Regions from separate parts of the Metabacillus sp. cB07 genome, predicted to be linked through region 2. Evidence: a T-box and tRNA genes for the amino acid it is inferred to sense, from the RefSeq annotation. Region 2 holds a T-box; the other regions hold tRNA genes.
What was found. A T-box is a leader RNA that pairs with one kind of tRNA and senses whether it is charged. The one in region 2 lies ahead of metG (methionine--tRNA ligase), so its partner is inferred to be a tRNA-Met.
Positions count from the first base shown of each region.

Region 1 (9,560 bases), 800 kb from region 2:
CAAGAACAAGGAAAATCGTTCAGTATCAATGTACAGAGTGCCGGTTTATCTACAATCGCCGCAGGAAGATGGATACATCAAAATACGTGTGCGGCAAATGCGGAGGGAAAATCAAACTTGTTTCATAGAATTTTATAAAAAGGGTTGACGCTCTGCGTGGAGCTGTGTTAAATTATAAAAGCCGTCGTAAGAGACGCAAAACAAGACTAAAAAGAAGGCTTGACAGTTTGTCCAAACCTTCATATAATTAAGAAAGTCTGTCAGCAATATCTTATTCCGCAGTAGCTCAGTGGTAGAGCTATCGGCTGTTAACCGATCGGTCGTAGGTTCGAGTCCTACCTGCGGAGCCATAATATGGGGAAGTACTCAAGTGGCTGAAGAGGCGCCCCTGCTAAGGGTGTAGGTCGCGTAAGCGGCGCGAGGGTTCAAATCCCTCCTTCTCCGCCATTATTTTTTATTGTCTCTGGCCCGTTGGTCAAGCGGTTAAGACACCGCCCTTTCACGGCGGTAACACGGGTTCGAATCCCGTACGGGTCATCATTTTCACAAATGAATACGGAGGATTAGCTCAGCTGGGAGAGCATCTGCCTTACAAGCAGAGGGTCGGCGGTTCGAGCCCGTCATCCTCCACCATCTGGTCCCGTGGTGTAGCGGTTAACATGCCTGCCTGTCACGCAGGAGATCGCCGGTTCGATCCCGGTCGGGACCGCCATTTTTATTGGGCTATAGCCAAGCGGTAAGGCAACGGACTTTGACTCCGTCATGCGCTGGTTCGAATCCAGCTAGCCCAGCCATTTTCATTTTGAAAAATGAATATCTTTGTGCCATTAGCTCAGTCGGTAGAGCATCTGACTTTTAATCAGAGGGTCGAAGGTTCGAGTCCTTCATGGCACACCATCTAATGTATGCGGGTGTGGCGGAATTGGCAGACGCGCTAGACTTAGGATCTAGTGTCTTTGACGTGGGGTTCGAGTCCCTTCACCCGCACCATACATTATTCTTTTCGCGGTCGTGGCGGAATGGCAGACGCGCTAGGTTGAGGGCCTAGTGGGGGTAACCCCGTGGAAGTTCGACTCTTCTCGGCCGCACCAAAAGAGCTTTAAAAAAACTTAAAAAAGTTGTTGACATAAACATCACATCTTGGTATTATATTTAAGTCGCTTCACAAATTATCATGTGCGCCCGTAGCTCAATTGGATAGAGCGTTTGACTACGGATCAAAAGGTTATGGGTTCGACTCCTGTCGGGCGCGCCATATTACGGGAAGTAGCTCAGCTTGGTAGAGCACTTGGTTTGGGACCAAGGGGTCGCAGGTTCGAATCCTGTCTTCCCGACCAGGTAATTTTTACAACTTTATATGCGGGTGTAGTTTAATGGTAAAACTCTAGCCTTCCAAGCTAATGTCGTGGGTTCGATTCCCATCACCCGCTCCAATCTTTAAAAAATGATCTTTGAAAACTAAACAAAACCAAAAGCGTACCAAACGTTTTAAATTTTTAAGTCAGCAACATTTATGAGTCACAAATTTTCTTCGGAGAGTTTGATCCTGGCTCAGGACGAACGCTGGCGGCGTGCCTAATACATGCAAGTCGAGCGGACCTCTTCGGAGGTCAGCGGCGGACGGGTGAGTAACACGTGGGCAACCTGCCTGTAAGACTGGGATAACTCCGGGAAACCGGAGCTAATACCGGATACTATGTCAAACCGCATGGTTTGACATTCAAAGACGGTTTCGGCTGTCACTTACAGATGGGCCCGCGGCGCATTAGCTAGTTGGTGAGGTAATGGCTCACCAAGGCGACGATGCGTAGCCGACCTGAGAGGGTGATCGGCCACACTGGGACTGAGACACGGCCCAGACTCCTACGGGAGGCAGCAGTAGGGAATCTTCCGCAATGGACGAAAGTCTGACGGAGCAACGCCGCGTGAGTGATGAAGGTTTTCGGATCGTAAAACTCTGTTGTCAGGGAAGAACAAGTGCCGGAGTAACTGCCGGCACCTTGACGGTACCTGACCAGAAAGCCACGGCTAACTACGTGCCAGCAGCCGCGGTAATACGTAGGTGGCAAGCGTTGTCCGGAATTATTGGGCGTAAAGCGCGCGCAGGCGGTTTCTTAAGTCTGATGTGAAAGCCCCCGGCTCAACCGGGGAGGGTCATTGGAAACTGGGAAACTTGAGTGCAGAAGAGGAGAGTGGAATTCCACGTGTAGCGGTGAAATGCGTAGAGATGTGGAGGAACACCAGTGGCGAAGGCGACTCTCTGGTCTGTAACTGACGCTGAGGCGCGAAAGCGTGGGGAGCGAACAGGATTAGATACCCTGGTAGTCCACGCCGTAAACGATGAGTGCTAAGTGTTAGAGGGTTTCCGCCCTTTAGTGCTGCAGCTAACGCATTAAGCACTCCGCCTGGGGAGTACGGTCGCAAGACTGAAACTCAAAGGAATTGACGGGGGCCCGCACAAGCGGTGGAGCATGTGGTTTAATTCGAAGCAACGCGAAGAACCTTACCAGGTCTTGACATCCTTTGCCACTTCTAGAGATAGAAGGTTCCCCTTCGGGGGACAAAGTGACAGGTGGTGCATGGTTGTCGTCAGCTCGTGTCGTGAGATGTTGGGTTAAGTCCCGCAACGAGCGCAACCCTTGATCTTAGTTGCCAGCATTCAGTTGGGCACTCTAAGGTGACTGCCGGTGACAAACCGGAGGAAGGTGGGGATGACGTCAAATCATCATGCCCCTTATGACCTGGGCTACACACGTGCTACAATGGATGGTACAAAGGGCTGCGAGACCGCGAGGTTTAGCCAATCCCATAAAACCATTCTCAGTTCGGATTGCAGGCTGCAACTCGCCTGCATGAAGCTGGAATCGCTAGTAATCGCGGATCAGCATGCCGCGGTGAATACGTTCCCGGGCCTTGTACACACCGCCCGTCACACCACGAGAGTTTGCAACACCCGAAGTCGGTGGGGTAACCGCAAGGAGCCAGCCGCCTAAGGTGGGGTAGATGATTGGGGTGAAGTCGTAACAAGGTAGCCGTATCGGAAGGTGCGGCTGGATCACCTCCTTTCTAAGGATATAAGGTCGCTTTTGGTTTTTGTTTAGTTTTGAGAGATCATTCTCTCTATATGAAAGAAGGCGATCATTTCTGATCTGCCGGTTGTTCTTTGAAAACTGGATAACGTAATTGATAACAAGTAATTCACTGAGATTTACGCTTACCATAGTGATTTTCTTAGACTTTACAGTCTAAACAAACGATTGACCAATTTTGGTTAAGTTATGAAGGGCGCACGGTGGATGCCTTGGCACTAGGAGCCGATGAAGGACGGGACTAACACCGATATGCTTTGGGGAGCTGTAAGTAAGCTTTGATCCAGAGATTTCCGAATGGGGAAACCCACTGTTCGTAATGGAACAGTATCTTTACCTGAATACATAGGGTACTGAAGGCAGACCCGGGGAACTGAAACATCTAAGTACCCGGAGGAAGAGAAAGCAAATGCGATTTCCCAAGTAGCGGCGAGCGAAACGGAATCAGCCCAAACCAAGAGGCTTGCCTCTTGGGGTTGTAGGACACTCTATACGGAGTTACAAAGGAACGGGGTAGATGAAGCGGCCTGGAAAGGCCTGTCATAGAAGGTAAAAACCCTGTAGTCGAAACTTCGTTCCCTCCAGAGTGGATCCTGAGTACGGCGGGACACGTGAAATCCCGTCGGAATCCGGGAGGACCATCTCCCAAGGCTAAATACTACCTAGTGACCGATAGTGAACCAGTACCGTGAGGGAAAGGTGAAAAGCACCCCGGAAGGGGAGTGAAAAGATCCTGAAACCGTGTGCTTACAAGTAGTCAGAGCCCGTTAACGGGTGATGGCGTGCCTTTTGTAGAATGAACCGGCGAGTTACGATCCCGTGCAAGGTTAAGTTGATGAGACGGAGCCGCAGCGAAAGCGAGTCTGAATAGGGCGAATTAGTACGTGGTCGTAGACCCGAAACCAGGTGATCTACCCATGTCCAGGGTGAAGTTCAGGTAACACTGAATGGAGGCCCGAACCCACGCACGTTGAAAAGTGCGGGGATGAGGTGTGGGTAGCGGAGAAATTCCAATCGAACTTGGAGATAGCTGGTTCTCTCCGAAATAGCTTTAGGGCTAGCCTCGAGTATGAGAGTCTTGGAGGTAGAGCACTGATTGGACTAGGGGCCCTCATCGGGTTACCGAATTCAGTCAAACTCCGAATGCCAAAGACTTGCTCCTCGGGAGTCAGACTGCGAGTGATAAGATCCGTAGTCAAGAGGGAAACAGCCCAGACCGCCAGCTAAGGTCCCAAAGTATACGTTAAGTGGAAAAGGATGTGGAGTTGCTTAGACAACCAGGATGTTGGCTTAGAAGCAGCCACCATTTAAAGAGTGCGTAATAGCTCACTGGTCGAGTGACTCTGCGCCGAAAATGTACCGGGGCTAAACGTATCACCGAAGCTGCGGACTGTTCTTACGAACAGTGGTAGGAGAGCGTTCTAAGGGCGTCGAAGCCAGACCGGAAGGACTGGTGGAGCGCTTAGAAGTGAGAATGCCGGTATGAGTAGCGAAAGAGGGGTGAGAATCCCCTCCACCGAATGCCTAAGGTTTCCTGAGGAAGGCTCGTCCGCTCAGGGTTAGTCGGGACCTAAGCCGAGGCCGAAAGGCGTAGGCGATGGACAACAGGTTGATATTCCTGTACCACCTCCTCACCATTTGAGCAATGGGGGGACGCAGGAGGATAGGGCAAGCGCGCTGTTGGATATGCGCGTCCAAGCAGTTAGGCCGGGAAGTAGGCAAATCCGCTTCCCATACAAGGCTGAGCTGTGATGGCGAGGGAAATTTAGTACCGAAGTTCCTGATTCCACACTGCCAAGAAAAGCCTCTAGCGAGGTGAGAGGTGCCCGTACCGCAAACCGACACAGGTAGGCGAGGAGAGAATCCTAAGGTGAGCGAGAGAACTCTCGTTAAGGAACTCGGCAAAATGACCCCGTAACTTCGGGAGAAGGGGTGCTTTTTAGGGTGAATAGCCCTGAAAAGCCGCAGTGAATAGGCCCAGGCGACTGTTTAGCAAAAACACAGGTCTCTGCGAAGCCGCAAGGCGAAGTATAGGGGCTGACGCCTGCCCGGTGCTGGAAGGTTAAGGGGAGAGGTTAGCGCAAGCGAAGCTTTGAACCGAAGCCCCAGTAAACGGCGGCCGTAACTATAACGGTCCTAAGGTAGCGAAATTCCTTGTCGGGTAAGTTCCGACCCGCACGAAAGGCGTAACGATCTGGGCACTGTCTCAACGAGAGACTCGGTGAAATTATAGTACCTGTGAAGATGCAGGTTACCCGCGACAGGACGGAAAGACCCCGTGGAGCTTTACTGCAGCCTGATATTGAATTTTGGTACAGCTTGTACAGGATAGGTAGGAGCCTTGGAAGCCGGAGCGCAAGCTTCGGTGGAGGCATTGGTGGGATACTACCCTTGCTGTATTGAAATTCTAACCCGCAGCCCTTACCGGGCTGGGAGACAGTGTCAGGCGGGCAGTTTGACTGGGGCGGTCGCCTCCTAAAATGTAACGGAGGCGCCCAAAGGTTCCCTCAGAATGGTTGGAAATCATTCGCAGAGTGTAAAGGCACAAGGGAGCTTGACTGCGAGACCTACAAGTCGAGCAGGGACGAAAGTCGGGCTTAGTGATCCGGTGGTTCCGCATGGAAGGGCCATCGCTCAACGGATAAAAGCTACCCCGGGGATAACAGGCTTATCTCCCCCAAGAGTCCACATCGACGGGGAGGTTTGGCACCTCGATGTCGGCTCATCGCATCCTGGGGCTGTAGTCGGTCCCAAGGGTTGGGCTGTTCGCCCATTAAAGCGGTACGCGAGCTGGGTTCAGAACGTCGTGAGACAGTTCGGTCCCTATCCGTCGTGGGCGCAGGAAATTTGAGAGGAGCTGTCCTTAGTACGAGAGGACCGGGATGGACGCACCGCTGGTGTACCAGTTGTCTTGCCAAAGGCATCGCTGGGTAGCTATGTGCGGAAGGGATAAGTGCTGAAAGCATCTAAGCATGAAGCCCCCCTCAAGATGAGATTTCCCATCACATTTGTGAGTAAGAACCCTGAAAGATGATCAGGTTGATAGGTCTGAGGTGGAAGCGCGGTGACGTGTGGAGCTGACAGATACTAATCGTTCGAGGACTTAACCACAGTCTAACTAAGCGTAAATTGCACGTGAATCTTGTTATCAAACGTTACTCAGTTTTGAAAGAATAACTTCTTTCAACCAATTGCATATTGTCTGGTGATGATGGCAAAGAGGTCACACCCGTTCCCATGCCGAACACGGAAGTTAAGCTCTTTAGCGCCGATGGTAGTTGGGGGTTTCCCCCTGTGAGAGTAGGACGTTGCCAGGCAATGCAATTATACATATTGAATGCATTACTTATTATTGTCGCGGGGTGGAGCAGTCTGGTAGCTCGTCGGGCTCATAACCCGAAGGTCGCAGGTTCAAATCCTGTCCCCGCAACCAAAATGGTCCCGTGGTGTAGCGGTTAACATGCCTGCCTGTCACGCAGGAGATCGCCGGTTCGATCCCGGTCGGGACCGCCATTTATGTAAACAACAACGAAACGATTAGGTTTCGTTTTTTTTATGCTTTTTTTGAGGTAGACACTTGGTGAAACTTGGACAAACTAGATAGATAAGATACACTGAATATCAGGGAACTTTCCTTAGAACTGCTGAGTTCTAAGGTTTTTTAGAATAGATTGAAGATGAGAGGCTGGTCTTTGCCATGACGATAAAGGACGAATTTCAGTTTATCAGCCGGATCCGTCAAGATGAGGTCCGCCAGTCCGGTTTAGTCGAAGGGATTGGCGATGATGCTGCCCTGTATGGAACGAAATCAGATTACCTTGAAGTTGTCTGTACGGATACGATGGTTGAAGGGGTTCATTTTTTAAAAGAATTATCTTCTCCGAAGGAAATAGGCTATAAGGGGCTTGCCGTAAATGTGAGCGATGTGGCTGCTATGGGCGGCGTGCCAAAGTATTATCTTGTGGCCATTGCGGTACCCAAAACATGGTCAGAACAGGAGCTTGCCGAATTATATGCAGGAATGGACGAGCTGGCTGAACCGCTCCGCATCGATTTGATTGGGGGAGACACGGTCTCGACCTCGGATAAGCTCGTTCTTACCGTGACGGTGGTTGGTGAGGTGAAAAAGGGCAAGCAAAGGCTGCGGAAGGATGCACGTCCGGGAGATGCTGTATTTGTAACAGGTACAATCGGCGATTCGGCTGCAGGGCTACAAGCTTTGCTTGGAAATCTTCACCCAGACCGGGATGCAGCGTCTTTTCTAATCAACAGGCATAAGCGCCCTGTCCCTCAGGTGAAAGCAGGGCAGATTATGAGCTCTGCCGACCGCGTATCGCTGAATGACATCAGTGACGGACTGGCGAGTGAACTAAATGAAATAAGCGAGTCCAGCTGTGTTAAAATAGTGATAGATAAAACAAGACTTCCAATGAGTGACTCAATGAAGTCACTGAACCACGAGGATGCAGAAAAATGGATGCTGTTTGGTGGAGAAGACTTTGAATTAACAGGTACTGCTTCACGGGCTGTATTCACTGATCTGCAAAAGAGATGCCTGGCAGAAGGAATCCTTCTTACGGAAATTGGACGTGTTGAAGAAGGGCCGGCAGGTGTATTTTTTACTGAGGACGGAAAGCAGACGAAGCTTGAGAAGTCCGGATATAATCATTTTAAGTAAGGTGAAGTTATGATAAAGCATGTAGTAAAATCAACTCATACAGACGAAACGACGCGTCTTGCCATAAGACTCGGAGAGCTTTTGAAGCCGGGGGCTGTCATTACACTTGAAGGTGATCTTGGGGCCGGAAAGACGACGTTTACTAAGGGACTGGCAAAAGGTCTTGGCATTCGCAAAAATGTCAACAGTCCTACGTTTACGATTATGAAAGAATACCGGGATGGCCGGATTCCTTTGTATCATATGGATGTGTACCGCATGGAAGACAGCGGAGAGGATCTCGGATTTGATGAATATTTTGAAGGAGATGGCGTGACCGTCGTTGAGTGGGCAAGCATGATCGAAGAACAGCTTCCAAAGGAGCGGCTGGACATCAGAATTCACCGCTCAGGAGACGATGAGCGTGAAATCATTCTCATCCCTCTCGGTGAGGACTATATTGGTTTATGTGAGGAGCTTGTAACCGGATGAAAGCATTAGCAATTGATACATCAAACCTGACACTTGGAGTGGCCCTTGTGGGGGAAGAAACGGTGATGGGTGAGTATGTCTCGCACGTCAAACAGAATCATTCGGTACGTGCGATGCCTGCTGTCGAGTGGGTGCTGCAGGAGTGCGGCGTGAAGCCTGCCGAGCTTGACCGTGTAATCGTAGCAGAGGGCCCGGGTTCCTACACCGGGCTTAGAATCGGCGTCAGCATCGCAAAGACACTTGCGTGGACCCTGAACATTCCGCTTGTCAGTGTTTCAAGTCTTGAAGTGCTTGCAGCAGGAGGCACTTACTTTGACGGAATGATCTGCCCGCTGTTTGATGCCCGCAGGGGACAAGTGTATACAGGACTTTATGAATATGAAGACGGCGTACTTTTAAATAGAAGAAAAGATTGCAATCTTCTTCTTGCAGACTGGCTTGAAGAGCTGAAGACAGAAGATAAGCAGATTTTGTTTATTGGCAATGACGTCAGTCTTCACAGGGAACTTATCACACAGATTCTTGGCGAACAGGCCATGTTTGCAGAAATGACAGAGAACAATCCCAGACCATCCATGCTAGGGAAAATCGGGCTTAAAAAAGACCCTGTTGATCTCCATTCATTTGTCCCGAACTACATTCGCATGGCTGAAGCAGAAGTCAAGTGGCTGGAACAACAGAAATAAGCAGGTGAAAGAGATGAAGCAGGATACAATGGTCATCCGGCCAATGAATGTAACGGATATAGATGCTGTCTATGAAATTGAAACACAGTCCTTTGCCACTCCATGGCTGAAGGAGTCTTTTCATAATGAACTGACGCAGAACCATTTTGCTAAATACTTGGTTGTGGAATTTGACCGGCAGATTATCGGCTATTGCGGACTTTGGATTATTATGGATGAGGCGCAGGTAACGAATATTGCCGTTCTTCCTGCTTTTCGGGGCAATAAAATCGGCGAAACACTGCTTCGTCAGGCGATTGGCGTTGCAAAGGAGTATGGGGCCGGAAAAATCTCGCTTGAGGTAAGGGTGTCAAACCATGTGGCACAGTCCCTGTACAAAAAACTCGGGTTTCAGCCGGGCGGAATCAGAAAGCGGTATTATACCGATAACGGAGAAGATGCTTTAGTAATGTGGGTGGGTTTAAAATGACGAAAAAAGATCTGTACGTACTTGGTATTGAGACAAGCTGTGATGAGACAGCTGTATCAATCGTAAAAAATGGACGGGAAATCATCTCAAATGTAGTGGCTTCTCAAATTGAAAGCCATAAACGTTTCGGCGGAGTTGTTCCCGAAATAGCTTCAAGGCATCATGTG
Region 1 covers NZ_CP069296.1:232,931-242,490, forward strand. The annotation lists gene JOJ89_RS01340 (SprT family protein) at 1-128, shown strand, start outside; tRNA gene JOJ89_RS01345 (tRNA-Asn) at 276-350, shown strand; tRNA gene JOJ89_RS01350 (tRNA-Ser) at 357-447, shown strand; tRNA gene JOJ89_RS01355 (tRNA-Glu) at 466-537, shown strand; tRNA gene JOJ89_RS01360 (tRNA-Val) at 558-633, shown strand; tRNA gene JOJ89_RS01365 (tRNA-Asp) at 637-712, shown strand; tRNA gene JOJ89_RS01370 (tRNA-Gln) at 720-794, shown strand; tRNA gene JOJ89_RS01375 (tRNA-Lys) at 822-897, shown strand; tRNA gene JOJ89_RS01380 (tRNA-Leu) at 908-990, shown strand; tRNA gene JOJ89_RS01385 (tRNA-Leu) at 1,006-1,091, shown strand; tRNA gene JOJ89_RS01390 (tRNA-Arg) at 1,179-1,255, shown strand; tRNA gene JOJ89_RS01395 (tRNA-Pro) at 1,261-1,337, shown strand; tRNA gene JOJ89_RS01400 (tRNA-Gly) at 1,360-1,433, shown strand; rRNA gene JOJ89_RS01405 (16S ribosomal RNA) at 1,529-3,066, shown strand; rRNA gene JOJ89_RS01410 (23S ribosomal RNA) at 3,270-6,200, shown strand; rRNA gene rrf (5S ribosomal RNA) at 6,291-6,406, shown strand; tRNA gene JOJ89_RS01420 (tRNA-Met) at 6,446-6,522, shown strand; tRNA gene JOJ89_RS01425 (tRNA-Asp) at 6,527-6,602, shown strand; gene thiL (thiamine-phosphate kinase) at 6,787-7,767, shown strand; gene tsaE (tRNA (adenosine(37)-N6)-threonylcarbamoyltransferase complex ATPase subunit type 1 TsaE) at 7,777-8,238, shown strand; gene tsaB (tRNA (adenosine(37)-N6)-threonylcarbamoyltransferase complex dimerization subunit type 1 TsaB) at 8,235-8,924, shown strand; gene rimI (ribosomal protein S18-alanine N-acetyltransferase) at 8,938-9,393, shown strand; gene tsaD (tRNA (adenosine(37)-N6)-threonylcarbamoyltransferase complex transferase subunit TsaD) at 9,390-9,560, shown strand, end outside.
Region 1: it has a tRNA-Met gene. The T-box ahead of metG (methionine--tRNA ligase) is inferred to sense a tRNA for this amino acid. The anticodon was not compared.

Region 2 (9,560 bases):
AACCTTCAAAGCAACACGTAAAGTTTATATCTTTTATACTTTTGCAATTCCAATAGGAATAGCTTTAACGGCTTATTTAAATCATATCATCTACTTCCCTATTATTCTTTTAGCTGTTATGGGTACCTTGCAATACATAATATATTGGACTTCTATGAATAAATACAAATAGAGGAGTGGTTATATGGATACACAATTTATCATTTCGATAATTATCTTGATTACGCTGATAGAAGTGTTTGCAGTAATACTCTTTATAAAGTATAAACAGGGAAAAATAGATGAGAATCCATTTACTGCGCTTTTTAAAAAAGAATGGCTGATCCTCTTTTATACATTCTTCAGATGGAAAAGCAGACCGGGAAACAGTCATGGTAAACTCTTTTATTATCATAAAGGGTCTTTATATTTTTGGTTATTGATAGCACTTCTTCATGAGCAAGTTATTGAAGCAATTGTATTCCATATATACCTGAAAGATACAGATCCCTTGAGAGCTGATATTCTGCTTATACTCCATATTTACAGTATTCTTTATATGCTCGGTGATTATAACTTGGTGAGAAATTCTCCAATAAAGATTATTCAGAGAAAAGTACATATGAAAATTGGTGCCAGAAGGTCGTTAACATTTCATGTTAAGGATATAAAGATTGTGCAGCCAGCTAAAATCAAGCACACTAAAAACGGCATGTTGATTCATGAAAAGAATGTCTTTCATGTAACGGCTCTCCCGAGAGTACTTAGCAGAATCTTTGGTGTCAGTGATGAGTTAAAATATGAAATAATATTTAAAGAACCGATACAGGCAAGAGGGTACTTTGGTCAAAAAAAAGCAGTCAATAAGGCTTTAATCTACATGGATGAGCCTCAAAACTTTATCAAGGCATTGGAAGATGAAATAGAAGACTATACATATCAAGAAGGACCCGAAGCCGATCCGGTTATAAGTGATCAAAAAGAGACAAAAGGACCCTTAATTGAATGGAGAGCCTACTTTTTCTTGCTTTTCTTGAATGTCCTTGGAGCAATAGCGATATCTCCATATGCTATGGCCAGGGAACAGCTGCATGATGTAATGGGTTTAACGAAATGGGCATTTACTATGCTTTATATAGCACAGATTCTTATAGAAGCTGGAATAATTTTATTTATAACCCTTTTGATCGGGAAAAAAGTCGGCATAAAGATTCCGATTATTGAATCGCTTTTGAACAAAGGAAGAGTGATTAATGATCTTGGTAGAAAAATATATCAGTCGGCCCTTTATGGAGTAATGACGGGCATAGTCATAATTGTCTTCAGTTTGATAGTCTCTGGGCCATTGGGGGTTGATAATTCTTCCATCAAGGAACCTGCGTGGTGGCTTGGCGTAATTGGATCATTTGGAGCAGCCGTTAATGAAGAATCGATCTTTCGGCTTTTTCTTGTAACGTTCATTCTATGGGTATTTATGAAAATTAAAAAAGGTAAAATAACGCGGATGCATACGTTTCTTGCCATAAGCTGCTCTGCTCTTATTTTCGGGGTCATGCATTATAGTATGCTTCCATCTGACTATGAAATGACCATAGGGATTTTTGTGAGTATGTTAGTCATTAATGGAATAGGCGGTCTCGTGTTTGGCGCTTTATTCCTTTATGTTGGTCTTGAATTTGCTATCATAGCCCACTTCACTGCTGACATCACACTCCATGTTATCGGTCCATTATTATTAAAGGTATTTTGATATTGGTGTCTGTTCTCTCTGCACCTTATGTATAAATCTATTTGGGGGTTAATATGTATATTACTGTCTCACATCTATATGTCGAGGTCGGAACTTATTTCCCGATTTCTTATAAGGTAGATAATTTAATTATTTATGAGATAAATGAAAAGATTACAGGTCCGTACAAATTGGACTTAGTAAATAAGGATCAGTTAATTAACTTAATGGTCACTACTAACAGAGCAACTACAGAGCTTGAAGTGAGAGGTCCAGATTACTATAGAAAAGATGATATTAAAGTTTGGGCTCTATACTTGCCTTATTACAGAATTACGGAAGCACCAGATGTAATAGAAGCTTATCTTGACTACTTTTTCCTGGGAGCATTTGAGGTTTTAAAGAAATATAACGTTAAGCTGAAGGATATTGAACATGTAAGAGACGCTATAAAAAAACAATTCAAACGTCCCCGGAAGATTTTTTCTATGATGAAGAAAAAGAAAGTACACCAGAAATAGACTTATCTGATTTAGATTAAAAAACAAAAAAGAGAAACTTATAAATTCTGAACGGCTATTAAAACAAGAACGTATCAACTCATGCAAAATTTCACCCAAAAAATCCTCCCCTTTACAATCTTCCTTCTTTTGGATAAAATGAGAACAAATGAAAAGCGATGAGAAGGAAAAGTACATGCAGGGACACCTCCAAAGAGAGCTTCGGCAGCTGAAAAGAAGCGTGGCAGACCGCACGGAAAATGACCTTTGAGCTTCACACCGAACGTGCACATGCACAAGTAGACTGTGACGTGGTTGCTGACGTTACAACAGCATACGTATCAGGCTTTCATGCCCCGTACGGACAAAGGCAGGTCAATTGACCTGTAAACTAAGGTGGTACCGCGACTTCAACCCTCGTCCTTAGACTGTTTCAGTCTATGGACGGGGGTTTTTTGCGTGGAAAAGGAGGAAAAATAATGAGTATTTTTATTGGAGGAGCTTGGCCGTATGCAAATGGATCTCTGCATATCGGACATATTGCCAGTCTTTTGCCTGGAGATCTTTTGGCCCGCTACTACAGGCTTAAAGGAGAAAAGGTGCTGTACGTTTCAGGCAGTGATTGCAACGGAACACCTATTTCAATCAGAGCAAGGCAGGAGAACGTGGACGCAGCTGTGATTGCAGACCGCTACCACCGGGAATTTTCGGATTGTTTTAAAAAACTTGGATTCACGTATGACTGTTATACACGAACGGATTCGCTTCATCACCACAGGACTGTCCAGGAAATTTTCCTGTCCCTGCTTGAGAACGGGGCTCTTTACGAAAAAGAAACCTGGCAGGTATACTGCGGACATTGTGAACAATTTCTGCCCGACAGGTACGTGGAAGGCGTTTGTCCCTCCTGTTCATCCCGGGCAAGAGGAGATCAGTGTGACGTGTGCTCTGCCATTCTCGATCCGCTTGATCTGATTGACAAAGAATGCAAGCTTTGCGGGCATGAGCCTGAAGCAAGGGAGACAGCACACTATTATTTCAGTCTTTCTTCCCTCCAGAGTGCGCTGGAAGAGTATGCTCTCGATAATGGCTCAAACTGGCGGGAAAATGCCGTGAACCTCACAAAACGATACCTGGCAGAAGGCCTTCAGGACAGGTGTGCCACGCGTGATCTGCCGATAGGCGTACCAGTTCCGGTCAAAGGCTATGAAAAGAAAAAAATCTATGTCTGGATCGAGGCGGTATCAGGCTATCTATCTGCAAGCAGGCTCTGGGCGGAAGAAACCGGGCAGGACTGGGAAGAATTCTGGACGGATGATACTACCTCCTACTACGTTCACGGCAAGGACAATATTCCGTTTCACACCATCATCTGGCCTGGTATCCTTACAGCCCTTGGCGGACTGAAACGGCCGGAGCATATCATCTCCAGTGAATATGTAACCCTTGAAAAAAGAAAGCTGTCAACCAGCCAGAACTGGGCTGTCTGGGCACCTGATCTTCTTGAACACTATCATCCTGATTCCATCCGCTATTTCCTGACGATTAACGGCCCGGAAAAAAGAGACACCGATTTTTCGTGGAGAGAATTTATCCATTCTCATAACGGAGAGCTGCTTGGAGCTTTTGGAAATCTGGTAAACCGAACGTTAAAGTTTATTGAAAAGTCATTTGATGGAACTATTGCAGGCTGCAGTGATTCTTTGATTGATGACGAGATCAAGGCTCTCTTCGATCAGGCTGGAGCACTGATTGAAAGCGGTCAGTTTAAAGCCGCACTTGAAACCATTTTTGCTTTCATCCGGCATCTTAATAAATACTTTGACGAAAGGAAACCATGGATCTCGGTCAAACAAGATAAAGAAGACTGCCAACAAGTACTTTACACCTGTACACTGGCCATTGCCAACTTGTCGGTTATCCTGCAGCCTTTTCTGCCTTTTTCCTGCCTCAAATTACAGGAGACATTGAACCTGTCAGCGGAAGCATGGACATTTTTAGAGCAGCAGTCATTTACCGTTCAGGATGTAAAGCCCCTGTTTGAACGGATTGATCCGGAGAGAATTGAAGAGGAAACGAAAAAGCTTAAAAAGTAACATTCTCCGCAGCATAAAGAGAATGGCGCCACTATCGTGTACGCTATCCTTTGAAAATTTGCGGCGCTGGAGTGGCGCCACTAATATGGACGTTACCCCATGAAAAGTGGCACCACTACGGGGAATGACGCCATAAACGAAGGAGCCTTCACCCGGAAAATGGCGTCATTCTGCGTCTTTTGATTACTTCTTCTGATTCTTCCTGCACAAAAAAAACCAACCCTCATGGATTGGTTTTGTCTGTTAGTTACTGCTGCTAAATTTGTTATTAATCGGGGTGAAGAAATTGAGAGAGTCTAGACAGAAACTTCCCCTCTTAGCTTCTCAACCCCGTACCGTTTTAAAAACTTTGCAAAGTACTCCCTTTTCTTCCCGTTCGCCGCGTAAATATTAATGACTCTCTCAACAGCATGATAAAGCTGCGCGGGTGTGAGTCCTTCAAACAGCAGCGTTCCGGTCTGGGCATTCATGCCTTTAGCCCTGCCGCCGATGTACAGGTCATAGGAATCTTTCATTTTTATCACACCGATGTCGTTGACGAGAGGCTCACCGCAGGCATTTGGGCATCCGGTGTAGGCTGCTTTGAGCGGAAACGGAACCGGTTTTCCCTGTATTCTTTCGTTCAGTTCGATTGCGGTGGGCATCCCTTCTTCTTCAGCGCCTTTGCAGAAGTTGCAGGTGCGCAGGCTTTTGACAAAGCTTCCGACGGGATACCACTGCAGGCCGCAGAGCTGAAAGGCTGTTTTGGCTTCTTCCAGCTTGCTTTCAGGAATGTCGAGATAGAGCTGCTGAAAGGTTGTGAGCTCAAGTTCCTGGTCCTCTTCCATGTAGGCGGCAAGCGTCAAAAGCTGCCTGGCGGTCAACTTGGCACCGAATCCGATTCCTGCATTCACCGCCAATTTAACGGTTTTTTCTTCTGTGATCAACAGGTGCACACTCCCCGTTTTTCTTTTAAGTATACCAATCTGTCAGAAAAGTGTGAACAGCTATTTCCGGTTTTGATACCCTGACAGAAACGTTAAGATGGCATGGGCAGCAAGTCTGCTCGTCATATCCCTGAAGTCTACGGCCGGATCAATCTCTACGATATCAAGGGCTTTAACCTGCGGCGTTTCTCCAAGAAAACGCATGGCTTCAATCAGCATCCGCGCATCCATTCCTCCGGGGCCAATAGCCGGACACCCGGGGGCAAACGCCTGATCCATGATATCCATATCTAGAGAAACGTAAATTTGGTCTGTTTCTTTGAGCAGCTCGTGAACGGCTGTTTCCAAGATTGGCAGAATACCTTTTCCATAGACATCCTGCATCGTATAGATGCGGACGCCGTGCTGTTTTCCGTAATCCGTGTAGACTTTTCCATTGGAAAAATTACGGATACCAATCTGATGAAGATGACGACCTTCAAGGACGTCCTTTTCAATCAGCTGCCTGAAGGGCGTTCCGTTTGACGGTCCTCCATCTTCAAGGTTCCGGAGATCGTGGTGGGCGTCAAACTGGATGATCCCCGCTTTTCCCCTGGCCTCTTTAAAGCTTTTAAAAAGTGGGGCGGTGACAGAATGATCGCCGCCAAGGAAGATTGGAAGAATGTCAGAGTGTCTGTTCAGGATGCCTGCTGCTGTTTCTTCAATTCGTCTGATTGAATCTGACAGGTCGGTCACATGCATGGTGATATCCCCAAAATCTGTGATAGGCTTTATATCCATGTCATCCTGGACTGAATATGTGGTAAATGCGTTCATCATTTTTCGGATTGTCTGCGGGGCAAAAGATGCCCCGGAGTGGCTGATTGACGGTTTTGACAGGGGGACTCCGATCAGGCCGATGCCTGAAGCGTCTCCCTCTTTCCAATTTCCAAGCAGCTTTCCGGCCTTTGTTATGCCTCTGTCTGTAAAACCAGCCTCATGTGAAAGATAGGGAAGCCCGCTCATGACAGTCCCCCTTTTCATACACGACAGCGCCTTTTTTAATAACGGTCCCAACATGGTTCACACCAAAATGGTACGGAATGTATTCATAGTTGTCTGCGTTCCAGATGACAAGGTCCGCCTGCTGCATCGGGGCAATCACGCCTCTCTGTCCGCCGAGACCAATGGCATGGGCGGCATTTACCGTGACCGCATTCCAGATCTCCTTCACTGTCATTTTGTACATAACGGCAGCAAATGACATGATCAGCTGCAGGTTTTCAGTCGGACAGCTGCCGGGATTAAAGTCCGTTGCAAGGGTCACAGCGACGCCCTCATCAAGCATCTTCCTTGCCTTGGCATGATCCGGTTTGTTCAGGTAAAAAGAGGTTCCCGGAAGAAGACAGGCGATGACGCCGGTCTCTGCAAGACGCTTAATGCCTGCTTCTGATGCGCCTACCAGATGCTCTGCACTGACAGCGCCGAGCTCTGCGGCGAGTTCTGCCCCGCCCAGCGGGTCAATCTCATCAGCATGAATCTTAAGCCCAAATCCCCTCTGTTTAGCTTTTGTCAAAAAGGCACGCGACTGTTCGATTGTGAACACGCCTGTTTCGCAAAAAATATCAACAAACCGGGCCAGTTCTTCTTTTTCAATGACATCAAGCAGCTGAAGCATTTCGTCTAAGAACACTTCGGGCTGACCCTTGAGCTCTGCAGGAATGGCATGGGCGCCGAGAAAGGTGGAAACGACGTCGACAGGATGTTCCGCGTTTAATTTTTTGGCCGTTCTCAGCTGTTTAAGCTCAGCATCGGTTTCAAGTCCGTACCCGCTTTTTGCTTCAACCGTTGTCGTTCCGTATGACAGCATTTCATTCAGGTGCCCGGCTGCTTTTTTATAGAGATCCGCTTCGGTTGCGGCTCTTGTTTTTTCCACGGTCGAAAGAATCCCCCCGCCCCGCTTCAGGATTTCAAGGTATGGCACCCCCTGCTGCTTGAGGCCCATCTCATGTTCCCTTGATCCCGCAAAGACAAGATGGGTATGCGGGTCGATGAGACCGGGAGTGACAAGGCGGCCGCCGCAGTCAATCTGTTTGTCCGCCTCCCAGTCCGCAGCCGAGGATGTTGCTGCAATCTCTGCAACCTTGCCGTCCTTTATGGCTATGGACATGTTTTCAAGAACAATGAGCTGATCCATTTCTTTTCCGCAGAGCGGTCCTTCTTTTCCATAATCCATCGTCAGGAGCTGGCCAATATTCTCAAGTATTAAGTCGTATTGCATAATACCTCCTCCTATTCCTGCATCGGGATGCGGACATTGTGTTCTTTTGCAAAATCCTGGGCTTCCGCGTAGCCGGCATCTGCATGGCGGATGATGCCCATGCCCGGATCTGAAACGAGCACGCGTTCAAGCTTTTTCTTTGCAGTTTCCGTCCCGTCCGCCACCACGACCATGCCTGAGTGGAGGGAATATCCCATGCCGACTCCTCCGCCGTGATGGAAGGAAACCCAGCTCGCCCCTGCAGATGTGTTTACGAGCGCGTTCAATACGGCCCAGTCTCCGATGGCGTCGCTGCCGTCCTTCATCGCTTCTGTCTCCCGGTTCGGCGAGGCGACAGAGCCGCAGTCAAGGTGATCACGGCCGATGACAACCGGAGCCTTCAGCTCTCCTGTTCGGACCAGTTCGTTGATGGCGAGGCCCATCTTCACACGCTCTCCGTAGCCAAGCCAGCAAATCCGGGCAGGCAGCCCCTGAAAAGCAACGTGTTCATGAGCCATGTCAATCCAGCGAAGCAGGGCTTCGTTTTCCGGGAACAGCTCTTTAATGAGCTCATCCGTGCGGTGGATGTCAGCCGGATCTCCTGATAGAGCCGCCCATCTGAACGGACCCTTCCCCTCGCAGAAAAGCGGCCGGATATAGGCAGGAACAAATCCCGGGAAGGCAAAAGCATCTTCCACTCCCTCATCTTTCGCCACTTGGCGGATGTTGTTGCCGTAGTCGAAAACGATCGTTCCCCGCTTTTGCAGTTCAATCATGCAGCGGACATGCTCCGCCATCGATGCTTTTGATTTTTGAACATAAAGGTTTGGATGGTCCTGCTTCAGCTGCAGCGCCTCATCTACCGTCATTCCATGCGGGAAATAGCCGTTCAGCGGATCATGGGCAGAGGTCTGGTCGGTCAGAACGTCAATGTTGATCTTTCTTGCGAGCACTTCCTGTAGCACATCCACAGCATTTGCCACAAGGCCGATTGAAAGCGCGCGGCCTTCTGCCTTCGCTTCCTCCGCCCACTGCACCGCTTCATCAAATGAGTGCGTGAGCCTGTCGCAGTACTTGGTTTCAAGTCTTTTTTCAATTCTGCTTTGATCTGAATCTGCCGCAATGACTACGCCGCCGTTCATTGTCACAGCGAGCGGCTGCGCTCCTCCCATGCCCCCAAGTCCAGCCGTCAGCGTGATCGTCCCCTTCAGGCTTCCCCCGAAATGCTCGTTGGCTACAGCCGAGAAGGTCTCATATGTTCCCTGGAGGATGCCCTGCGTGCCGATATAAATCCAGCTGCCCGCGGTCATCTGCCCGTACATCGTCAGCCCTTTTTGATCAAGCTCATGGAAGTTCTCCCAGTCTGCCCATTTCGGGACAAGAACGGAGTTTGAAAGCAGAACGCGCGGAGCATGATCATGTGTTTTAAAAATCCCGACAGGCTTTCCTGACTGAATAAGCAGTGTCTCATCCCCTTCGAGTGATTTCAGCGAGCGGATAATGCCGTCAAGCGCCTCCTTGTTTCTTGCCGCTTTTCCAATCCCGCCGTACACAATTAAGTCTTCCGGCTTTTCCGCTACCTCAGGATCAAGGTTATTCATCAGCATCCGAAGTGCCGCTTCCTGCTCCCACCCTTTGCATTCAAGCTCTGTTCCCCGTTTTGCCCCCGTAAATTTCAATGTCATGATACAATTTCCCCCTTTGTGTCGTTATGATTTTTTTCAAACCGCTTCATATTTGTTTTTTTCAGAAGGGCTGCCGCCGCCTCGATATCTTTTGAGAACACCCGGTCCTTCGTGATGGCAGGGACAGCATTCCGGCCGTGAAAATAAAAGCGTCTCGTTGTATCCGCCATTTTTTCAATTCCCCTGTAAGCCGCCGCTTCCATGGCGCAAATGAGTTCGATCGCTAGCACTCTTCGCACATTCTGGATAATCTGATGGGCATGCCTTGAGGCGATCGTCCCCATGCTGACGTGGTCCTCCTGATTCGCCGATGACGGAATAGAATCAACGCTTGCCGGGTGGGCGAGTGTTTTATTTTCAGAAACAAGAGACGCCGCACAGTACTGCATGATCATGGCACCGGACT
Region 2 covers NZ_CP069296.1:3,579,422-3,588,981, forward strand. The annotation lists gene JOJ89_RS18355 (hypothetical protein) at 1-172, shown strand, start outside; gene JOJ89_RS18360 (CPBP family intramembrane glutamic endopeptidase) at 185-1,729, shown strand; gene JOJ89_RS18365 (hypothetical protein) at 1,783-2,229, shown strand; T-box leader at 2,379-2,636, shown strand; gene metG (methionine--tRNA ligase) at 2,688-4,304, shown strand; gene JOJ89_RS18375 (nitrite reductase) at 4,601-5,230, opposite strand; gene hutG (formimidoylglutamase) at 5,291-6,235, opposite strand; gene hutI (imidazolonepropionase) at 6,207-7,490, opposite strand; gene hutU (urocanate hydratase) at 7,502-9,154, opposite strand; gene hutH (histidine ammonia-lyase) at 9,151-9,560, opposite strand, start outside.

Region 3 (9,560 bases), 640 kb from region 2:
CCCTGCGGGTGCCGAGACCCCAGTACCCTCTGTCAAAAAAGTCGGTAAACTCCTTGATCGACCTTCCATTCAGAGTTGTGCCCCCGACGTCAATAAACCGCAGCTTTACCGGCCGTTCTGCCACCATCAGATTTTCAGGCTTCAAGTCGCCGAATACCCATCCGGCCCTGTGCAGCTCCTCTAAATTCGACAGCAGCTGAACCGTCAGGACTCCTATCCATTCCATTCCCTGATTGCTGATGAAATCCAGATACTGCTTTCCGCTTATATATTCCATCACATAGAACGGAACCCGCTCCCCCGTTCTTGGATGGATCCAGTCATCTACATCAACTAAAGCAGGCCCAAGGGAACTCCCCTGGACCTTTGAAAAGTGCTTAAGAACATTCACTTCAGACGTAATGGACATGCTGTTCCCGCTTACCTTCAAAGCGGCAAGTCCACTTTTCCCTTCTGCCAAGTAAACGATCCCTGTAGCACCCTGTCCAAGCGGCTTTACAATGCGGTACTTGTTATGATGCCACTTTCCTTCAACGACAGTGCCGGGCAGAAGATTACATGTTTGATTCATTGAAGTATTGTTCATCATCTGAAAGCAGGCTCCTTAACGAACGCTTTTTCTTAAACGAATGGATGCCATCGCGAATGGCGGGTCCCGTAGGCGTAATGCCTCCTGTTGTCAGCTTCGGGAAAATAGAAGAGAGAGATTCAAGTTTCGGCGTCCACTCAAGGACCGTTTCGACTTCTTCCTTTTTCCCAGGAAATACAGACACGGAAAATTGATTTTCTCCTATTCTCGAATTCAGGCTGATTGATAAATCAAGCAGCGACTCTTTAACGGTCGGAAGCTTGGGTTTCATGCTTCCGCTTGTATCAACAAGAATCAGGATCTCCATGCCGATTGTTTCTCCAAGCAAATCGACTACTTCCATGACCTCGCCCCGTTTTTCGGGGGAGAGCTCCTCCATTGTCACTTTTTTGCCCAGAATCTGCTGCAGTTCAGAGTTCACAACACCCTGCAGAGTTTGAGTCATCGCCTGTCTGGTGACCATTTGAACCGTCTGTGACAGCTGTTCAGCATACACCACCTGGCTCACTCCGCCCCCGGACATTGCAATTCCTTCGATTTCATTTATCGCATCCTGGTCAACAATGTTTTCTTCCAGTATTCCAATGACATTAACGGTAATCCCCTGTTCTTTTGCAAGAGCAGCCATCGCGACCGGATCTTCGCCATGATTGGAACACCCGTCTGTTATCAGCAGTATTTGTTTCAGTTTCCCTTTATTCATTGGTTCAGCCCCTCCAGGTATCCTCTTATCACCAAGGAAATAATGTAGTATCATCCTCGCCAGTAATAAAGAGTTTTATACTCTGAAAGAAGGCTTTAAAGCGTTAAACCGCCCCTTGCTTTTTAATATGTTTTGCAGTCGGAATGGATGCCCATTTCGGTGTATTATGGTCGACTTTGGCAACGACAACGGTCATATCGTCCTCGATTTTCCCGCCCCGTGTCCGGATAACCTCCTCCATAATTAAATCTGCGACCTCCTGAGGATCCATTGTCTCAAGCTCTTTGATCTTCCGTTTCATCCAAAGATCGTGATTCTCTACATGCTTCGGCCCCTCAAAGATGCCGTCGCTCATCATAATCAGCAAATCTCCCGCTTTCAGCTGTTCTCCCACAACTTCCACATCAAACTCATCAATGATGCCCATCGGAAGATTGCTTGCCTGTATCTTCATGATCTGGTCTCCGCGTTTAATAAAGCTTGGCGTAGAACCGATTTTCAGAAACTTGCACGTAGCATCCTGCAAATCGACAATCGCAAGGTCAAGCGTGGAAAAGATTTCATCTGTCGTTCTCAGGGACAGGATGGAATTGATCGTTTTAATCGCTACCTTTTCTTCAATCCCGGACTGAAGGATTTTCTGAAGCAGCTTGATGGTTTCATTGCTCTCAAAATGGGCTCTTACTCCGTTTCCCATACCGTCGCTGATGGCAATCGCATATTTGCCGAAACCAAGCTCAATAGTTGAGTAGCTGTCTCCCGAAACAAGCCCTCCCCCTTTTGCCGCATGGGCGACACCCGAATCAACCCGATACGTTCTCGAAGACCCGAACGATACATGACAGTAGCCATTCGGATAGCTTGAGCATTCCTCATGTTTCACAATGACGGATTCCTCCAGAATATCAGAAAGCATCGGAGCTATGATTTTTTCGCACTCCCCGTGGCCGTTGCAAAACGGGATGCTCATTTCAATATCGACATTTCCCTGTTCGAGACTGTATATATCAACGTGCCCTATTTCGATGCCAAAGCTCTGAAGCGCTTCAAGAATCTGCTCCTCCTGCACAAAATGATTCTCCCGCTCACGCTTGATTTCTTTTGAAAAATCCTCCATGACCTGAGACACCCCAAGCAGCTGTTCAGCTACAAGCCGCCTGCTTTCCTGCACTTGCTGCTTCAGTTTTTCGTTTGCATCATAATAGTTGATTTCCTGCTCAATAGCCTCTTCCACCTTTTTCGGTTTTGAGCAGTACTTTTCAAACTCTTTTTTCAGCTTGCGGTTGCTGTGATACGTATTTTCTTTGCTTTCATCCATAATGGCCTTCATAAACTCATAGGTTGTATCGAAATTCTGTACCCAGCACCTTTCTTTTTTAAAGCAGGTCTGGCACGTTTTTTCGGTAATCGTGCTCAAGAACAAATCTGTTCCCCGCTGGTCTTCTGATTCTTCGCTTTTTTCATAGAAGGTGGCAAAGCTTTCAGAAAGAGCATAAAAAACCTGGGAGAACTGATCGACTCTGTGCGCGGTCACGTCCCTGATTTTCCGCACATACTGCTGCTGCTCCTGGGTGTGTTCGTTCGTACCCGGAATGTGCTTGGCAAGCTTATTGGTGATCGCCTTCGGGGTCAGCAAAAACAGGCCGATGGCAATAACGGACTCTGTCAGGTTTTTCATCAGATCTGTTGAACCCTCTCCGTAAAGGGTGATAAGCAGCGATCCAATCAGGAGGCCGATCGCCGCCCCAAACTTCTGCCCTTCTTTCAGCAGGCCTCCAAGAAGCCCCGAAAAAGCAAGGAGGCTCATCTGATATAAATTCCCTACGTTTGCCAGGCTCAAAATCAATCCCGTTACTACACCGACCGTACAGCCGATGCTTGAGCCCCCGATAAAGGCAAACAGCAGGACGATATAGCGAGAAAAGATGTGCTCAGCCTGAAGCTCCTGATAAGTGACGCCGACAAACCCTGTCAGGACAGAAGCCAGAAGAATCATGATGCAGATAATTTCTTCTATTTTAAGTGACTGCTTGTGCTTCTTTGCAGTAAGAAGAGGCAGACTCTGAAGGAAGATGAGCGACAGAATAAAGGCAAGACCGGACTCGACTCCTGCCATCATATAATCGTAAAGAGTAAGCGGGCCCTGAAGATAAAAGTACCCGATCCGTGTAAGCATCATAGAAGCAAAGACAACAAATGGCAGTGCCTTCATCTTGTCTTTGTAAAGAATAGATGTCAGCTTTTTCATCACCAGGAAGACGAAGATTGAGGCGGTGACAAAGAGAGAGGTTTGCCAGGAGATGGTGGCTGCTCCTCCGATCAGAGCAAGCGAAGCAAAAAGTGCTTTATCTTTTTTCATCAGCAGAACGGCTCCGAAAAACGGCAATGCAAACGGAAGCACCTCTGTCAGAATTAAAGCCCGTCCAAGAAGAAAGCCAATCAGCACAAACAGCAGGCCTCTATGTAAAAAAAGAAGCTGCATTCTTGTCCCAAAACGGTTCAAAGAACGATTGAACCACTGATGCGTTCTTTCAAGGCTGACTTCGGTCATCGGCTCGATTACCCTTCTTTCTACCTTTTCCATATTTTCATTCCCCCGTTTTTTGATATTACGGCTATTATATAAAAGGCTCAAAAAAGAATTTGTCAAACGAGGGGCCGGTATACCAAGAAACGTTCGACTGTTTTTTTGAATAGCGACAAAATGCACGAAAAACAGGGTCATTTTACAGGAAAAGGGGGTAAGCAGTCTGAGAAATGAGTCGCAACCGGGGGAAATGGCAGGAAACTGAAAGGAAAAATCCATATAAAAAACCCCGGCTCTCGATATGAGAACCGGGGTTTACAAGATGACCCGTACGGGATTCGAACCCGTGTTACCGCCGTGAAAGGGCGGTGTCTTAACCGCTTGACCAACGGGCCAGTTAAAAATGGTAGCGGCGGAGGGAGTCGAACCCACGACCTCACGGGTATGAACCGTACGCTCTAGCCAGCTGAGCTACACCGCCATTTTTATAAGCCATTTGTGTTAGGCACAAGATATATAATACAAAGGATTGTCCCTTTCGTCAACAAAAAGTTTAAAAAAGTTTTCAGGAGCCCTTTTTTCCATAAAAAAAGAAAGCACACGCTCATGTGCTCTCCTGACGATTAAGCATTTATATCAGATAGCAGCAAGTTAACCTCTTCTTGCTCCGCGACCGCCGCGTTTTGATTCCGTGTTGCGTTTTAGAGATGATAAGCGATCCTCGCTGTCTTTAAGGAATCTGCTCATTTTTTGCTCGAAATTCTCTTTAGGACGGAACTCATTTGTATTTGATCTTCCTCTTGGACGATCTGGGCGGTTTGGACGGTCTGAGCGGTTCGGGCGGTCTGGACGTTCTGGGCGCTCAGGACGATCAATAGCTTTCTTGATGGATAAACCGATTTTTCCGTCTTTCTCTACGTTGATGACTTTTACAGTAACTTCGTCACCTACTTTTAAGTGATCGTTAATATCCTTCACGTAATTATCAGCGACTTCACTGATATGGACTAGTCCTGTAGTGCCGCCAGAAAGCTCTACGAACGCTCCGAAATTTGTAATGCCCGTTACCTTACCTTGCAGCTTGCTGCCAACTTCTATCGACATAAAAAAAATGCTCCTCCTTAATAAACATAAAAACTCATTATAGTTAATTATACATAATGTAAAAATCAAGTGTCAACAACACTACTCTTTACCTTTTTTTGGCAAAGAGAAGATAATTTCGTTCTCATCCGATAAAAAATAGTCGCGGCGGGCGATTTTTGCAATATAATCATCGTCGTTCAGCTTCACAATTTCTTCTTCGAGCACCTTTTCTTCTTTCTCAAGTTCAGCAAGCTGACTCTCAAGCTTTTTCTTTTCTTCTGCCTTTTCTTCAATGGCGCTTGATTGGGAAATCAGGGTCGAAAGCACAATAACAGAAGTTACAGCTGCAATTAATCCAAATAACGTCAGCCGTCTGATAAGGCCGCGTTTCCGCCGTTTCATGATCTGGTCTTTTCGCTCCTGCTGCTGCACGTACTGTGACTGAAGCTGGGTAATTTTCCGTTCTTTAGCGAGACTCATCCATTAGCCTCCTTACTTCTTCTTTTTCCGTAAAATCCATAAGTTACCACACATATTCAAGATTTTCAAACAAAATCCTGCCGCTTTTTTGAAATAATTGTGAAAGAATTTCCGTATGCGAACAGGAACAAGTTTAAGCAATCCTTTCAGTATCCAAATGACAGGAGCCATCAGCACTTTAAGCGTTCCGAATATCAGCCTGCAAAGCCATTTTACCAACTTCCACAAAAAGATGACAAGTCCGGTGACAATGGCAATGAGCAATTTTGTCAGCCCTGTGACAGGCTTGACCAACATGAAATCCCCGATTCTTAAAGCTGTTCTGTACAGACCGACAGCAAACCTTATCATCCATTCCAAAACAGCCAGGTACATTTTTTTCAAAAGACTCTGGTAGGCAGCATATCCGCACAGCAGCGCAAGGAGAATGTATACCCTGAACTCGCCTTCATTAACCTGGAGAAGAACGTAAAATAAAAGAAGGCCCTGAAACAGCCAGAAAAAGACGTCATTTATAAACACAATCCATTTTGCTCTTTTTGACCGCATGAGGAAACGGCTGTATGTATCAAGGGAAACTCCGATAAAACAGCCGGATCCGACCATGCTGAGCATGGTAAGGAATTGAACGGACAGCGTCATTTAAACAACTTGCTAAAGAGCCCTTTAGCTTTCTCCGTCTGTTGGTCATCAAGGTAGACAAGGTCAAAAACTCTCCCTTTGATGGAGACAATGCCTTTGTCGACATCCAGGTTTTTCATTTGCAGATTTTCCCCGCGAATGGCAAGTGCGCCCATGACCGTCTCAAGAAGAAACTCTTCGTTGTCAAAACTTTCTACATGGGTTACGCCTGTGATGTCCAGCAGCTTGCGGCCTCTCATAATCACGTCATGCTCCTGGATGGTTCCTTTAGACTGTGATCCATTGTCATAATATTGATTCATAGCCAGCCCCCGCATTCTTCTTAGAAATATTCTTATCTATTTCTATGAGAAAGGGAGGCAAAATAGAACAAGCCCCTGCTGACTATTCTTCGCTTAGCTTTTCTTCCTTTATGATTGTGAACATGCCGGCTGCATCTTCTTTCTTAGAAGAATCCTGGAGTTTTTCGACCTTGGCCGTAATGCGTTTTTGTCCGAAGCGGATTGCAAGTTCGTCCCCTTCTTTAACAGTTGAACTGGCTTTTGCAACCGTTCCGTTCACAGTAATCCTGCCCTGGTCGGATACTTCCTTTGCAAGCGTCCGGCGTTTAATTAATCTTGATACTTTTAAAAATTTATCCAGTCTCATGATTTAAGCACTCCCCTTTTACAGGCCCTTTTGTTTCGCTTCATTCCAGTAAGAGTCCATTTCTTCTAAAGACATGTCCTCAAGCGGTTTGTTCAGCTCTTCAGCCCGCTTTTCAATATATTCGAATCGTCTTGTGAATTTATGGTTAGTAGACGTCAGCGCTGTTTCTGGCTCTACGTCATAAAATCTGCCGATATTCACGAGTGCAAAAAGGATGTCCCCGAATTCTTCAAGCACTTTTTTGGAATCCGCTCCTTTTGCCTCGTGTTTGAATTCCTGTATTTCCTCCTGCACCTTGTCCCATGCAGGGTTCACATCATCCCAGTCAAAACCTGCCTTGGCCGCTTTTTTCTGAAGATGAAATGCCTTTGACAGGGCAGGCAGTGAAGCTGCTACAGATTTTAGGAACGGCTCCTTCTGCTGTGAGCCTTTTTCGGCGCGCTTAATCTCCTGCCAGTTAGCAAGGACTTCTCCTTCATCACGGGCCTCTGCCGTCCCAAAGACGTGAGGGTGTCTCCGGATCATTTTATCCGTCAGCGTCCGAATCACATCATCTATGGAAAACATGCCTTCATCAGATCCGATTTGGGCATGCAGCATAACCTGCAGCAGGACATCCCCGAGCTCTTCAACCATGTGGTCGTCGTCCTCTTCGTCAATCGCTTCGATCAGCTCATAGCATTCTTCAATTAAGTACCGCTTAAGAGAGCTGTGTGTCTGCTTTTTGTCCCATGGACAGCCGTTTGGCCCCCGAAGCTCGGCAATGACTGAACGCAAAGTCTGAAATTGATGATTCAGCTGCTCTTCTTCTTTTATCGGAGGAACATAGACACTTGTTAAATTATCCACTGCCGCGGCTCTGTCCAGTTCATACAAAGGGACTTTAACAATCTTTTCGTCCCGTCCTCCGGCTGCCGTGACGATCATCACTTCATACTCATCAGGCAGATCTTCCATCAGCGTCAGCTTTACTTCAGAAGCAACCATCTGATCATAGACCTGGCAGATAATCAGGTGCTGCCTGTAGTTCAGCTGCTCTCTTTTCATCGAGAGGCCGTCCACCATCTGAAAGCCGTCAATCGGATCGATTCCAAGTGCTGTAAATGTAGGATCCAGGAAGCTTTGTCCTCCTGCAATCTCAACCTCATACCCTCTTTTTCTTCCGTTTTGCAGAAGATATTGAACGGTTTGCTCTGCAACAAGGGGATGTCCGGGAACAGCATAAACAATGTCCCTGTCATTCGCTTCTTTATATAGCTCTTCTTCAATTATTTTATATACATCACCGAACTGGCTGTTTTCTTCATAGACAGAATCAAAGGACACAAAGCCTGGTAGCTCTGCCCCAAGCTCTGCAACAACAGGATGCTCCTTTGTTCTTAAGTACAGCGCAGATGCTGAAGTGAGTCTGCGGTATACCCCAAGCGGCATATGGCTTGCGTCAGAGCCGCCAAGTCCGACAACCGTAATCTTCCTGGCCATATATTCATACCCCGTTTCCTTTATTTTAAAAACGCTCCGAGCTTCTTTCCGCCCGGAAAAGCTTCAAGTTCTTTTTGTGTAAAAATAGATAATTTCAGGATGGAAATCAAGTAGATTGTACCACCGAATAAAGCTCCGCAGAGAGCCCCTGCTGATGCGGCCAAACGGTTTCCTGCCATCCAGCTTTCTGAAAAAAGAGCCGAATAGGCAAAGAGAGCTCCCATCATAATAAGCGCTGCAGCCGCAATCTTTCCTGTATTCACCCTGCCGGCGAGCCTATACCCTTTCGACTTCAGGTAGCCGGCATTCAGTCCCGCAATCACACCATAAGCCGCAACAGTGGCAAACGCTGCGCCTGCCGTACCAAACTCCGGAACGAGCAGTTCATTCAAAGCTAGTTTCGCAGCGGTTCCAATCAGGACAGCAAATGCAGGGAAGACCGTATAATTCAAACCCTGGAGTATGGCGGTGAGCGTCAGAGAATAGGAAGTAAAGATGACAGACAGGCTCAGAACAGCAAGAACCTCTGTCCCTGATTCATTTTTGAAGAGCATAATATTCAGCGGTTCCATAATCATAATCAGACCGGCTGATGCACCTGCTCCGACTACGGTACAAATCTTTAATGAAGCTGTGATCCTTTCAGAAATAACCGCATGATTTCCGCTCCGTTTAGCATAAGCAATCAAGGGGACGAGCGAGAGTGAAAAAGAAGTAGCAACAACGGTTCCAAGCTGAATCAAAGGCTGGCCCCGATCGTAGATCCCTTTCATTCTTTTGGCATCAGACATCTCAAAGCCGTTTTTCAAAAGCTCTGAATACAGCTGCATGGCATCAATCAACTGAATAAAAATAATCATCAGGCTGGTAATCGAAATGGTTAGGGAGTGCTTAACCAAATAAGAAAGGATGTGTGACGTCCTTATTGAAGAGTCATTTTTCCCGAAAAAGGAGACGCCCCTTTTGTCTTTTGACAAAAAAACGGCCAGCAGAATGAAAGCGGCAAATCCTCCTGTAAGAGAACCGAAAAGGGCTCCTTGTCCTGCTTCATACAATGAGTACCCGTTATTGATGAGCAAGTAGGAAAAGAGGAGAATCGTCAAAACTCTGATTCCCTGCTCCGCCACCTGGGATACGGCAGTCGGCAGCATGTTTTCCTCTCCCTGAAAATAGCCTCTTAAAATGGATACAAACGGAACAAGCAAAAAAGAAAAAGAGATTACTCTGATCAGCGGCGCAAGCTCAAGGTCCCCCATGAACGAAGCCAGCTGATCGGAGCCTATGTATAAGATCAGATAAAAGATAAGTCCCGCTGCAAATAAAAACAGAAAGGACACCCTTAAAATTTTCGAGTTTGAAGAAGCATTTCCTTTTTCTCCGAATTCAATCATCATCTTAGAAAT
Region 3 covers NZ_CP069296.1:72,797-82,356, reverse strand. The annotation lists gene JOJ89_RS00425 (protein kinase domain-containing protein) at 1-589, opposite strand, end outside; gene JOJ89_RS00420 (VWA domain-containing protein) at 555-1,292, opposite strand; gene spoIIE (stage II sporulation protein E) at 1,396-3,876, opposite strand; tRNA gene JOJ89_RS00410 (tRNA-Glu) at 4,143-4,214, opposite strand; tRNA gene JOJ89_RS00405 (tRNA-Met) at 4,224-4,300, opposite strand; gene JOJ89_RS00400 (S1 domain-containing RNA-binding protein) at 4,471-4,923, opposite strand; gene JOJ89_RS00395 (septum formation initiator family protein) at 5,005-5,385, opposite strand; gene yabQ (spore cortex biosynthesis protein YabQ) at 5,398-6,027, opposite strand; gene yabP (sporulation protein YabP) at 6,024-6,329, opposite strand; gene JOJ89_RS00380 (RNA-binding S4 domain-containing protein) at 6,412-6,675, opposite strand; gene yabN (bifunctional methyltransferase/pyrophosphohydrolase YabN) at 6,694-8,157, opposite strand; gene JOJ89_RS00370 (putative polysaccharide biosynthesis protein) at 8,178-9,560, opposite strand, start outside.
Region 3: it has a tRNA-Met gene. The T-box ahead of metG (methionine--tRNA ligase) is inferred to sense a tRNA for this amino acid. The anticodon was not compared.